Regions from separate parts of the Pelagovum pacificum genome, predicted to be linked through region 1. Evidence: riboswitches for the same ligand, from Rfam matches in the RefSeq annotation. Region 1 holds a riboswitch; each other region holds the start of a gene.
The links. Region 1 has a riboswitch for cobalamin ahead of I8N54_RS00945 (HupE/UreJ family protein). Riboswitches for the same ligand answer to the same signal wherever they lie in the genome.

Region 1 (3,271 bases):
CGAGCCGGTCGAGGATCGGCTGATCTTCATCGGCGTCTTCGTCGCCTCTGACATCACGCCGGAGAACCGGATCGTGTTCGACGACAGCAAGACCGACTGGAAGGGCCTGCCGAGCTTCTCGATCAGGGCCCGACCGACCGAGGGCGACCTCGCGCGGATCGAACAGGGCCGCGCCCTGTCCGACGAGATCACGAGCCTGCTCGGCCGCCCCGTTCCAGGCCTCGCCGCCACCGTTCTGCCGATTGGCAGTTCACTGCACTACCAGGGCACGATCCGGATGGGCGAGACGGACGACGGCACGAGCGTCTGCGACCGTGACAGCCGGGTCTGGGGCTTCGAGAACCTGCATGTCGCCGGCAACGGCGTGATCCCGACCATCACCGCCACCAACCCGACCCCCTACAGCGTCGCGCTCGCCACCCTCGGCGCGCGCCGCATCGCTGCCGAAAAGCGCAGCGTCTGAGAAGAAACGGAGATCATCCGATGAGCACCGAACCCCTTTCCGTCCTGGTCGTCGGTCTTGGCCAGATGGGGCGCAGCCACGCGCTCGCCTATCACGCGCACCCCGGTTACAAGATCGTCGGCCTCGTGAACCGCTCGACCCCAACCCTGCCGCAGGAGCTGTCCGGCTACCCGGTGATGAATGACTTCATGGCGACGCTGGACGAGCTGAAGCCGGACGTCGTGTCGATTTCGACGCACACCAACACCCACGCCGACTTTGCCGTTGCCGCACTCGAAGCCGGCGCGCACGTCTTCGTGGAAAAGCCGCTCGCCGCCAACGTGGCGGACGCGGAGCGTGTCGTCGCGGCGGCGCGGGCCAACGACCGAAAGCTGGTCGTCGGCTACATCCTGCGCCACCACCCGTCGTGGATGCGTCTGATCGAGGAATCCCGCAAGCTCGGCGGTCCGTTCGTGTTCCGGATGAACCTCAACCAGCAATCCTCCGGCGCCGCGTGGGGCATCCACAAGTCGATCATGCAGACCACCTCCCCGATCGTCGATTGCGGCGTCCACTACGTCGACGTGATGTGCCAGATCACCGACTCCCGACCGGTGGAGGTACGCGGCATGGGCACGACGCTCGCCAAGGGCCTGCCCGACGGCATGTACAACTACGGCCAGTTCCAGGTGCTGTTCGAAGACGGGTCCTCTGGCTGGTACGAAGCGGCGTGGGGGCCGATGATCTCGGAAACCGCTTACTTCGTGAAGGATGTCATGTCCCCGAACGGTGCGGTCTCCATCGTGATGGAGGAAAGCGCTCACTCCGCCGACATCAACGCCCACACCCAGACCTCCCGTATCCGGGTCCACCATGCGGAGATGGACGGCAACGATCAGTTGCTGCGCGAGGACGAGTGGCTCGACATGTCCGACGAGCCCGGCCACCAGGACCTCTGCGACCGGGAGCAGGACTTCCTCTACCGCGCGATCACCGAGGGTGTGGACCTCGACCGGCACATGACCGACGCGGTCGCATCGTTGCACATCTGCCTCGCCGCGGACGAGAGCATCCGCACCGGCAAGCCGATCCGCCTCTGACGCCCGGCCGGGAGGGGGCCGACGCGAACGGCGGCGCTTGACAGCGCCCTTGCCCCGCCCGCAAGAAGAACGTGCTCGGTTCCCGTCCGGAGTCCGCAGGACTCCCCCGGGATGAATAGGGAATGCGGTGAGGGCCGATCCAATCAGGAGGCCCAATGCCGCAGCCGCCCCCGCGACTGTAAGCGGTGAGCGGTTCGCCACGAAGCCACTGGGAAACCGGGAAGGCGGCGAACCGTGACGACCCGCAAGCCAGGAGACCTGCCGCGCACCGCGGGACCATGAGGTCCCGTGGAGACTGCAACACGGACGGGGTGTTCCGTAGGGGTCTGCCGCGCAAGGACAACGCCCGGCTTCCCGACGAGACAACCCCCTTTGATGAACCGAAGGGGACCAAATCTAGATGAAACGTATCCTTACCGCCGCCGCGGCCGCGACCCTCGCCGCCACGCCCGCCTTCGCGCACCACCCGCTTGGCGGGATGCCGATGGAGACCTTCGCACACGGCGCGCTGTCGGGCGTCGGGCATCCGGTGCTCGGCTTCGACCACCTGTTCTTCGTGGCCGCCATGGGCATCGCCGCCGCTTTCACGCCGGCCCGTCTTATGGCCCCGCTGGCCTACGTCGCCGCGATGATCGTCGGCTGCCTCGTGACCTACGCCGGCCTCGGCCTGCCCGCCGTCGAGACGGTCATCGTGCTCTCGCTGCTCGTGCTGGGCGGCGTGATCCTCGCCGGTCGCGCGCTGTCGCTGACGACTGCCGTGGCGCTGTTCGCCGTCTTCGGCCTGTTCCACGGCTCCGCGTTCGCCGGCTCCATCGCCGGTCAGGAGGGTGGCGTCGGTGGCGCGGTGCTGGTCGGCTACCTGCTCTTCCTTGCCATCACGCAGTACGCCATCGCGCTCGGCGCCCAGTTCGTCGCCCGCGGCCTGCTCGGCGCGACCGAGGCATCGTCCATAAACGCCCGCCTCGCCGGCGCTGCGGTGGCCGGTGTCGGCGTCTTCCTCGCGCTCGAAACGCTCGAAGGCCCGCTGCTCGCCGCGATGACCGGCGCCTGATCCGACCAGACAACGAGGCGGCCCTGCTGATGGGGCCGCCCGCACCCTTTTCCCGACAAGGCAGAACATGGCCAAGATCCCCGCCACCATCGTCACCGGTTTCCTCGGCGCCGGGAAGACGACGCTCATCCGCAACATGCTCCAGAACGCCAACGGCAAGCGGATCGCGCTCATCATCAACGAATTCGGCGACCTCGGCGTCGACGGCGACATCCTGAAGGGCTGCGGCGACGAGACCTGCACAGACGACGACGTGATGGAGCTGTCGAACGGCTGCATCTGCTGCACCGTCGCCGAGGATTTCGTGCCGACGATGGAGAAGCTGCTCGCCCGCGACCTGCCCCCCGATCACATCGTGATCGAGACCTCCGGGCTCGCCCTGCCGCAGCCACTGGTCCGCGCCTTCAACTGGCCCGGCCTCTCGACCAGGGTCACCGTGGACGGCGTCGTCACGGTGGTCGACGGCAAGGCTGTCTCCGAGGGCCGCTTCGCCCATGATACCGCCGCTGTGGACCGCCAGCGGGCGATGGACGACAATCTCGACCACGAGACCCCGCTGTCAGAGCTGTTCGACGACCAGATCGCCTGCGCCGACATGATCGTGGTGAACAAGAGCGATCTGTTGGGGGAAGAGGAAAGCGACCACCTCTCCGCCGTGCTCAAGGCCGAAAGCCGCGC
Region 2 (3,271 bases), 1.2 Mb from region 1:
GGAAGAACGCGGTCAGCGACTGAAACATCAGCGACACTGCGACGCCGGCGAGGATGACGACCAGCGGCGAGAGCATCCGGCCCGGTCGGAACGCGAGGCCGAGCGTGATCCCGAAGGCTGCAGAGGCCCCGAGGAAGGCGGCGAGCGGCACGCCGAGCACATCGGCGATCCAGGCGGGTGCCCAGATGATCATGGCGACCGCCGCGGCGGAGGCGCCGGATGACAACCCCATGAGGTAGGGGTCGGCCAGCGGGTTGCGCAGGGCAGTCTGCATCAGCGCGCCCGCCAGCGACAGGCCCGCCCCGATCAGCGCCACCGCGAGGACACGGGGCATCCGCCATTGCCATACGATCAGGCTCAGCGACCTCGGCGCCTCCGGATCGCCGGTGAGGATTGCCCAGCGGTCGCTCCAGCCAATCTGCGCGGTGCCCCAGAAGACCCCGGCCAGCATCGCCGCACCAAGCAGCGCGAGCGACATCGGCCAGAGAAATGTCCGTCGCCCTGAGGTCACTCCAGTGCGCCGAGCTGGTCGGAGAGGTTTTCGACGCCGTCGACAAACTGCATGCCGAGGACGGTCTGCGAGAATGGCACGGTGACGAACCTGCCCGCCTGCACAGCGCGGAGTTCGCCGAGAACCGGGTCATTTTCCATGTAGGCGCGCTTCTCGTCGGCCGTCGACCAGTCTGCATCGTTCAGGACGATCACGTCCGGATCGGCGGCGACGACCAACTCCCAGCTCACCTCTGCCCAGCGGCCCTGGACATCGGCCGTGATGCTCTCGAGGCCGACTTGCCGCATCAGCGTCGCAGCCGAACCGCAGCAGCCGGCGGTGTAGGGCGCGGTATCGCCGCTGTCGAAAAGGAAGGCCGTCATGCCTGCGCCCGGCGCGGCGTCGGAGACCGCATCGAACCGCGCCCGGATCTCGGCGGCGACCTCGGCGGCCCGGTCCTCGATGCCGAAGATGTCGCCGATGATCTCGATGTCGGTGAAGATGGGCTGGGTCGTGAGCGGCTCGCCCTCCGGGTGCAGATCACTGCACGAGGCGTTGGCAAGGTAGGTGCCGATCCCGAGCTCGTGCCAGTCCTCCGCCGCACCGAGGTTGTCCTCGTTGAAGGCCGAGCCGAAGCCGGCAAAGAGAAAGTCGGGTTCTTCGGCCAGCACGATCTCCCGCGCAGGATATTGCTCCGCCAGCACCGGCACGCTCTCGTAGGCCTCCGCCCACTGCGCCGGAATCTCGTCGTCCATGTAGGCGGTCCCCACCATGCTGCCCTCCAGCCCGAGCGCCAGCATCACTTCGGTCGCCTGCTGGTTCAGCGTGACGGCGCGGGTCGGCGCCGCGTCGAAGGTCTGCTGGCCGTAGCAGGTTTCGACCGTGGTCTCCTGCGCAAGTGCGCCCATGGCGATGAGCGCAACGGGAAGCGAAAGGACAAGGGACTTCATGCGGGTTCTCCTGTGATGAAGGTCTCGAGATCGGGGCAAGCGACGCGCTGAACGAGCGCCTTCTCGACGAAACGGGCAACATCGGCGCGGCTGGTCAGGCGGAACCACTGGCCCTGCGGATAGAGGATGACGACCGGGCCGCGATTGCAGGGCACGAGGCAGGAGGTGCGGATCACCTCCACGTCCCTGAGGCCGGCGAGCGACGTCTGCCGGGAGATTTCGCGCGCGAGATCGGTCCCATCGCGCATGTGGCAGCGCGGCCCGGTGCAGACGAGGACGTGGCGTCCGACCGGCCCCAGAGTGTCCCACCCTCTTCCGTTTGCAGCACCCCGCGACGCGGCGATCGGCCGTGGCTCACAAGGGGCGTTCGCAAGGACGGCATGGATCGCAGGGTCGAGGTCGACAGGATCGGTCCAGAGCACCAAGGGCGCCTCGTCACCCTGCCGGGCAAGCCAGTCCGCAGCCGCCCCCGGCAGCCAGGCCGCGAGGCTCTGCGAGAAGGGAATGCCCGTCGGTCGAAGCAGGATCTCTTTCGCGCCCTCGTCACGGGCGGCGTCCAGCGCGTGCCACAGGCTCTGGCCGTCCTCCTCCAGCCGCAGGGCCCGGGCGGGCCCGTCCGACGCGGCGACCAGGCCATCGGCGATCTGCCGGAAGCGGGAGCGGCTCAGGTAACTTGCCGAAATCAGGTAGATCGTGATGCGCATGGCCACTGCCCTGTCGGGGCACCGGGTCGAATGCGCGGCCGGATGGCCGAAGTCGTCATCGCTATTCCTCCCCGGGACACCCCGCCCGATGGGTTACAATTGAGCGATGGCAGGTCTCCTGACTCGCGGGTCCATGCTGCCCCGACCCTTCCCGGACCGCGTCGGTCCAGTGGTCATGCCGGGGGAGCTCACCGCTTACAGTTGCGGGGGCAGTCACGGATTTGGCGCCTTATGGCTACACCGCACCGTGTTCCCTTTTCATCCCGCGTGCCGGTCTGGCGTGCGAGAACCATCGGGACGGAAGGTGCCGTGAGACGTGCGCGGGGTCAAGCCGTCGTCACCGAGGCCGTGCCGGGACCTCCGCGATCGCCGACGTGAACCACGGCCGGCGCTTAACGCGCCAGAACCTAGATCAAGCAAAGCTTGTAGGTGGTCAGCGCCTTGGTCCCAGAGTTTTCCAGGACCTAGTACGACGTTCCTGAGCAGTTTTTTGGCTTAGCTCGCCTGATCTGGATTGGCTTGCAAGTTGCACGAACAGGCGCTTTTCTTACTCTCTGAAGGACTATTAACGAGTTCTGCAGAGAATAGATGACCTCCAAGGGCCGCCAACGCTCCGTCGCGCAGTACGGATCGACCGGTTCTCTGAACCGCCGCTTTCAAAGCTCGGCCTGTGCATCACGTTGGTTGGATCCCGAACATTTGCTGCAGTATCCAATGGCACGTTAAAGCGGGGTACGATGACACTCGAAAGAAAAGTCGCGCAGGCGTTCCGGCTGACCGATGATAATTGGATGAAGCACGCCAATCCATGGAGCGTTTGGACAAGGTATTCCGTCCTGCCCCTTATCGTGCTCGCGTTCTGGAGCCGCGTCTGGATTGGCTGGTGGTCCATGATCCCAGGAATTGTCTCCCTGCTTTGGATGTTTTTTAATCCGGTTTTCTTCGCGAAGCCCAAGTCGACGAGAAATTGGGCTTCGAAATCTGTGCTGGGGGAGAGGGTTTACCTTAACAGGGACAAAATCGAGATTCCCCATGTCCACAAGACACCGCTGTACTCAATCCTGAATATTATTTCGTCGGCTGGCATGCTGATAGCGATCTGGGCGATTGTCTATTATTCGATCTGG
Region 3 (3,271 bases), 870 kb from region 1:
GGATATAGTCGATCAGCTGCTCTTCGATCAGTTGTTTGCAGTCCCAGATCGTATTGAACACTTCGCCCACGGCCAGCGGCGTCGTCGTGTGCTGGCGGATCAGGCGGAAGCCATCCTGGTTCTCGGCGGGCACCGTGTCTTCCAGCCAGAACAGCCGGAACGGTTCGAGGTCCTTGCCAAGTCGTGCCGCCTCGATCGGCGTCAGGCGATGGTGCGCGTCGTGCAGCAGGTGAATCTCGTCGCCGTGCGCTGCGCGTATCTCCTCGAACAGCTGCGGGATGCGGGGGAGGTACTTCGTGGTCGACCAGACCTCTTCCTTCGGCAGTCCCGCGTCATCCGCGGTGTTGGTCAGCGTGCCGTCCCCGGTCCCGTAGACATCCGGAAGACCGGGGATGCCGACCTGTGCCCGGATCGCCTTGTAGCCCTGAGACATCCGCTCGCCGACCGCGTCGACGGCCTCGCCGATCTCGCGGCCCTGCGCGTGGGTGTAGCAGAGCACCTTCGTACGGCTCGCCCCGCCGAGAAGCTGGTAAAGCGGCATGTTCGCCGCCTTCGCCTTGATGTCCCACAGCGCGGTATCGATCCCGGCGATGGCGGCCATCGTCACCGGGCCACGCCGCCAGTAGGCGCCCCGGTAGAGGTAGTGCCAGATGTCCTCGCTCATCCGCGGATCACGCCCGATCAGACAGGGCACGACATGCTCTTCGAGGTAGGCTGCGGCGGCGAGCTCGCGCCCGTTGAGGGTCGCATCGCCGACGCCGGTAAGCCCCTCGTCGGTATAGACTTTCACAGTGACGAAGTTGCGTCCCGGACAGGTCACGAAGACCTTGATGTCGGTGATTTTCATGGCCTGCCCTTCCTTGGCGTCGCGGTGCCCCTTGTGCCGCAGGGTCGGGGTAGCATGCACCCCGACCGCGGTCGAGGCAGAGGGTCGGCCCGTTCCGGCAGAGAAAAGACGCCACGTCGAATCCGCGCGGCACGAAGTCGCAAAAGCGACGATTCGACACCGCGATTGTCTGTATGCGGAAACGGCAAGGAGCGGTCCGACGGGGCTGCGAACTGGGAAAGCCGGTGAAATGCCGGCGCTGCCCCCGCACCGGTGAGAGAGCGGCGGGCGCCTGTGGTCACGAAGGGGAGGAGGAGCCCCGCCAGAGACCCGAGCGTCCGTCCGGCAGCCCGCTCTCGCAGCCCGGACACCGGCCTTGCGCAGAATGCTCAACCGCGGGTGGCGGTGAGGGCCCACGACCGGATCGCGGCTCCTCGCCCCACCGCGACACCGGCAGGGTCAGCCGCCCGTTCCATCCAAGAGAAGCCGCGGGGCGCGGCAGCAAGGCCAGACCGACATGCAGACGCATTTCCAACAGCTTCTCTCCCGCCGCCGCCCCGGCCATGCGCTGGAGCAGGCGTTCTATTCCGACCCCGACATCTACGCGCAGGACCTCGAGACCATCTGGTACCACGACTGGCTGTTCGCGATCCCGTCCTGCGAATTGGAGAAAACCGGGAGCTACGTGACCCACAAGGTCGGCGCCTACCGCATCATCATCGTGCGCGGCGCCGACGGCGTGATCCGCGCCTTCCACAATTCCTGCCGGCACCGCGGGTCGCTGATCTGCAAGGCCGCGAAGGGCACCGCGCCCAAGCTGGTCTGCCCCTATCACCAGTGGACCTATGAGCTCGACGGCCGCCTGCTGTGGGCGCGCGACATGGACGCCGGGTTCGATCCGTCCGCGCATGGGCTGAAGACGGTGCATTGCCGCGAACTCTGCGGGCTCGTCTACATCTGCCTCGCCGACGAAGCGCCCGACTTCGACGCTTTCGCCGATCTTGCCCGTCCCTACCTCGAGCCGCACGACCTCTCGAACGCGAAGGTGGCGTACGAAAGCGCGATCATCGAGAACGGCAACTGGAAGCTGGTCTGGGAGAACAACCGCGAGTGCTACCATTGCGGCGGCAACCATCCCGCTCTCTGCCGCACCTTCCCCGACGATCCGAGCGTCGCAGGCATCGGCGAGGGCGGCGAGGTGCCGGCCCACATCCAGGCACACTTCGACCGCTGCGAAGCCGCCGGCATTACCTCGAACTTCCGGTTGTCGGATGACGGCCAGTACCGGCTCGCCCGGATGCCGCTAAAGGTCGGCGCGAAGAGCTACACGATGGATGGCGGGATCGCCGTGCAACGTCGCCTTGGCCGCGTGCCGTTCGACGACGCGGGCTCACTCCTGAAATTCCACTACCCGACAACGTGGAACCACTTCCTCGCCGATCACTCGATCGTCTTCCGCGTCACACCAATTTCCCCGAACGAGACCGAGGTCTCGACGAAGTGGCTCGTCCACAAGGATGCAGTCGAGGGGGTGGACTACGACCTCAAACGGCTCACCGAAGTCTGGATCGCGACCAACGACGAGGACCGCCGCGTGGTCGAGGACAACCAGCAGGGCATCAACTCTCCCGCCTACACCCCCGGCCCCTATTCCAGCCTTCAGGAATCCGGCGTGATCCAGTTCGTCGACTGGTACTGCAACACCATGACGGAACGGCTCGGCGGCAACACGGCGTCCCTCGCAGCGGAGTGACCGCATGAACGACCTCTCCTCCTTCCCCTCCCGGACGATCTGGAACGACAGCGAGATGCTCGAATGCGTTTCGATCATCCCCGAGGTGCCGGATACGGCCACCTTCGCCTTCCGGGCGCCGTCGGGGGCGTTGTTCGACTTCCTCCCGGGCCAGTTCCTGACCCTCGAGGTCCCGGTGCCGGGCGGTCCCGTGCACCGGACCTGGACGATCTCGTCCTCGCCATCGCGGCCGCGGTCGCTGTCCATCACGGCGAAGGCGCAGGGCGCCAGCGTGGCGACGCGCTGGCTGCTCGACAACCTGAAGCCCGGTATGCGGCTGAAAGCGATCGGTCCGGCCGGCCGCTTCAGCCACCTGCACCACGAATCCGACAAGTACCTCTTCATCTCCGCCGGTTCGGGCATCACGCCGATGATGGCGATGACCACCTACATGTACGATCTCGGCACCGAGCCGGACGTCGTCTTCGTCAACTGCGCCCGCCGCCCGTCGGAGATCATCTTTCGTGAGCGACTGGAGCACATGGCGAGCCGGGTGCCCGGCATCGACCTGAAGTGGGTGATCGAGCAGCCCGACCGCTTCCACCCCTGGACCGGCCTCCAAGGGCGGATGAACCAGTTGATCCTCGGCCTCGTCGCACCGGACTACCTCGAGCGTGAGGTGTTCTGCTGCGGGCCGGAACCCTTCATGACCG

Region 2: linked by a shared signal. The riboswitch ahead of I8N54_RS07080 ((2Fe-2S) ferredoxin domain-containing protein) and the one ahead of I8N54_RS00945 (HupE/UreJ family protein) in region 1 are both predicted to bind cobalamin.
Region 3: linked by a shared signal. The riboswitch ahead of I8N54_RS16455 (aromatic ring-hydroxylating oxygenase subunit alpha) and the one ahead of I8N54_RS00945 (HupE/UreJ family protein) in region 1 are both predicted to bind cobalamin.

Annotation. Positions count from the first base shown of each region.
Region 1 covers NZ_CP065915.1:187,638-190,908, reverse strand. The annotation lists gene I8N54_RS00955 (GMC oxidoreductase) at 1-463, shown strand, start outside; gene I8N54_RS00950 (Gfo/Idh/MocA family protein) at 484-1,542, shown strand; cobalamin riboswitch at 1,602-1,822, shown strand; gene I8N54_RS00945 (HupE/UreJ family protein) at 1,943-2,593, shown strand; gene cobW (cobalamin biosynthesis protein CobW) at 2,661-3,271, shown strand, end outside.
Region 2 covers NZ_CP065915.1:1,425,902-1,429,172, reverse strand. The annotation lists gene I8N54_RS07090 (FecCD family ABC transporter permease) at 1-478, opposite strand, end outside; gene I8N54_RS07085 (ABC transporter substrate-binding protein) at 508-1,440, opposite strand; gene I8N54_RS07080 ((2Fe-2S) ferredoxin domain-containing protein) at 1,437-2,144, opposite strand; cobalamin riboswitch at 2,236-2,453, opposite strand; gene I8N54_RS07075 (DUF6653 family protein) at 2,882-3,271, shown strand, end outside.
Region 3 covers NZ_CP065915.1:3,357,997-3,361,267, forward strand. The annotation lists gene manD (D-mannonate dehydratase ManD) at 1-847, opposite strand, end outside; cobalamin riboswitch at 1,018-1,219, shown strand; gene I8N54_RS16455 (aromatic ring-hydroxylating oxygenase subunit alpha) at 1,344-2,579, shown strand; gene I8N54_RS16460 (hybrid-cluster NAD(P)-dependent oxidoreductase) at 2,584-3,271, shown strand, end outside.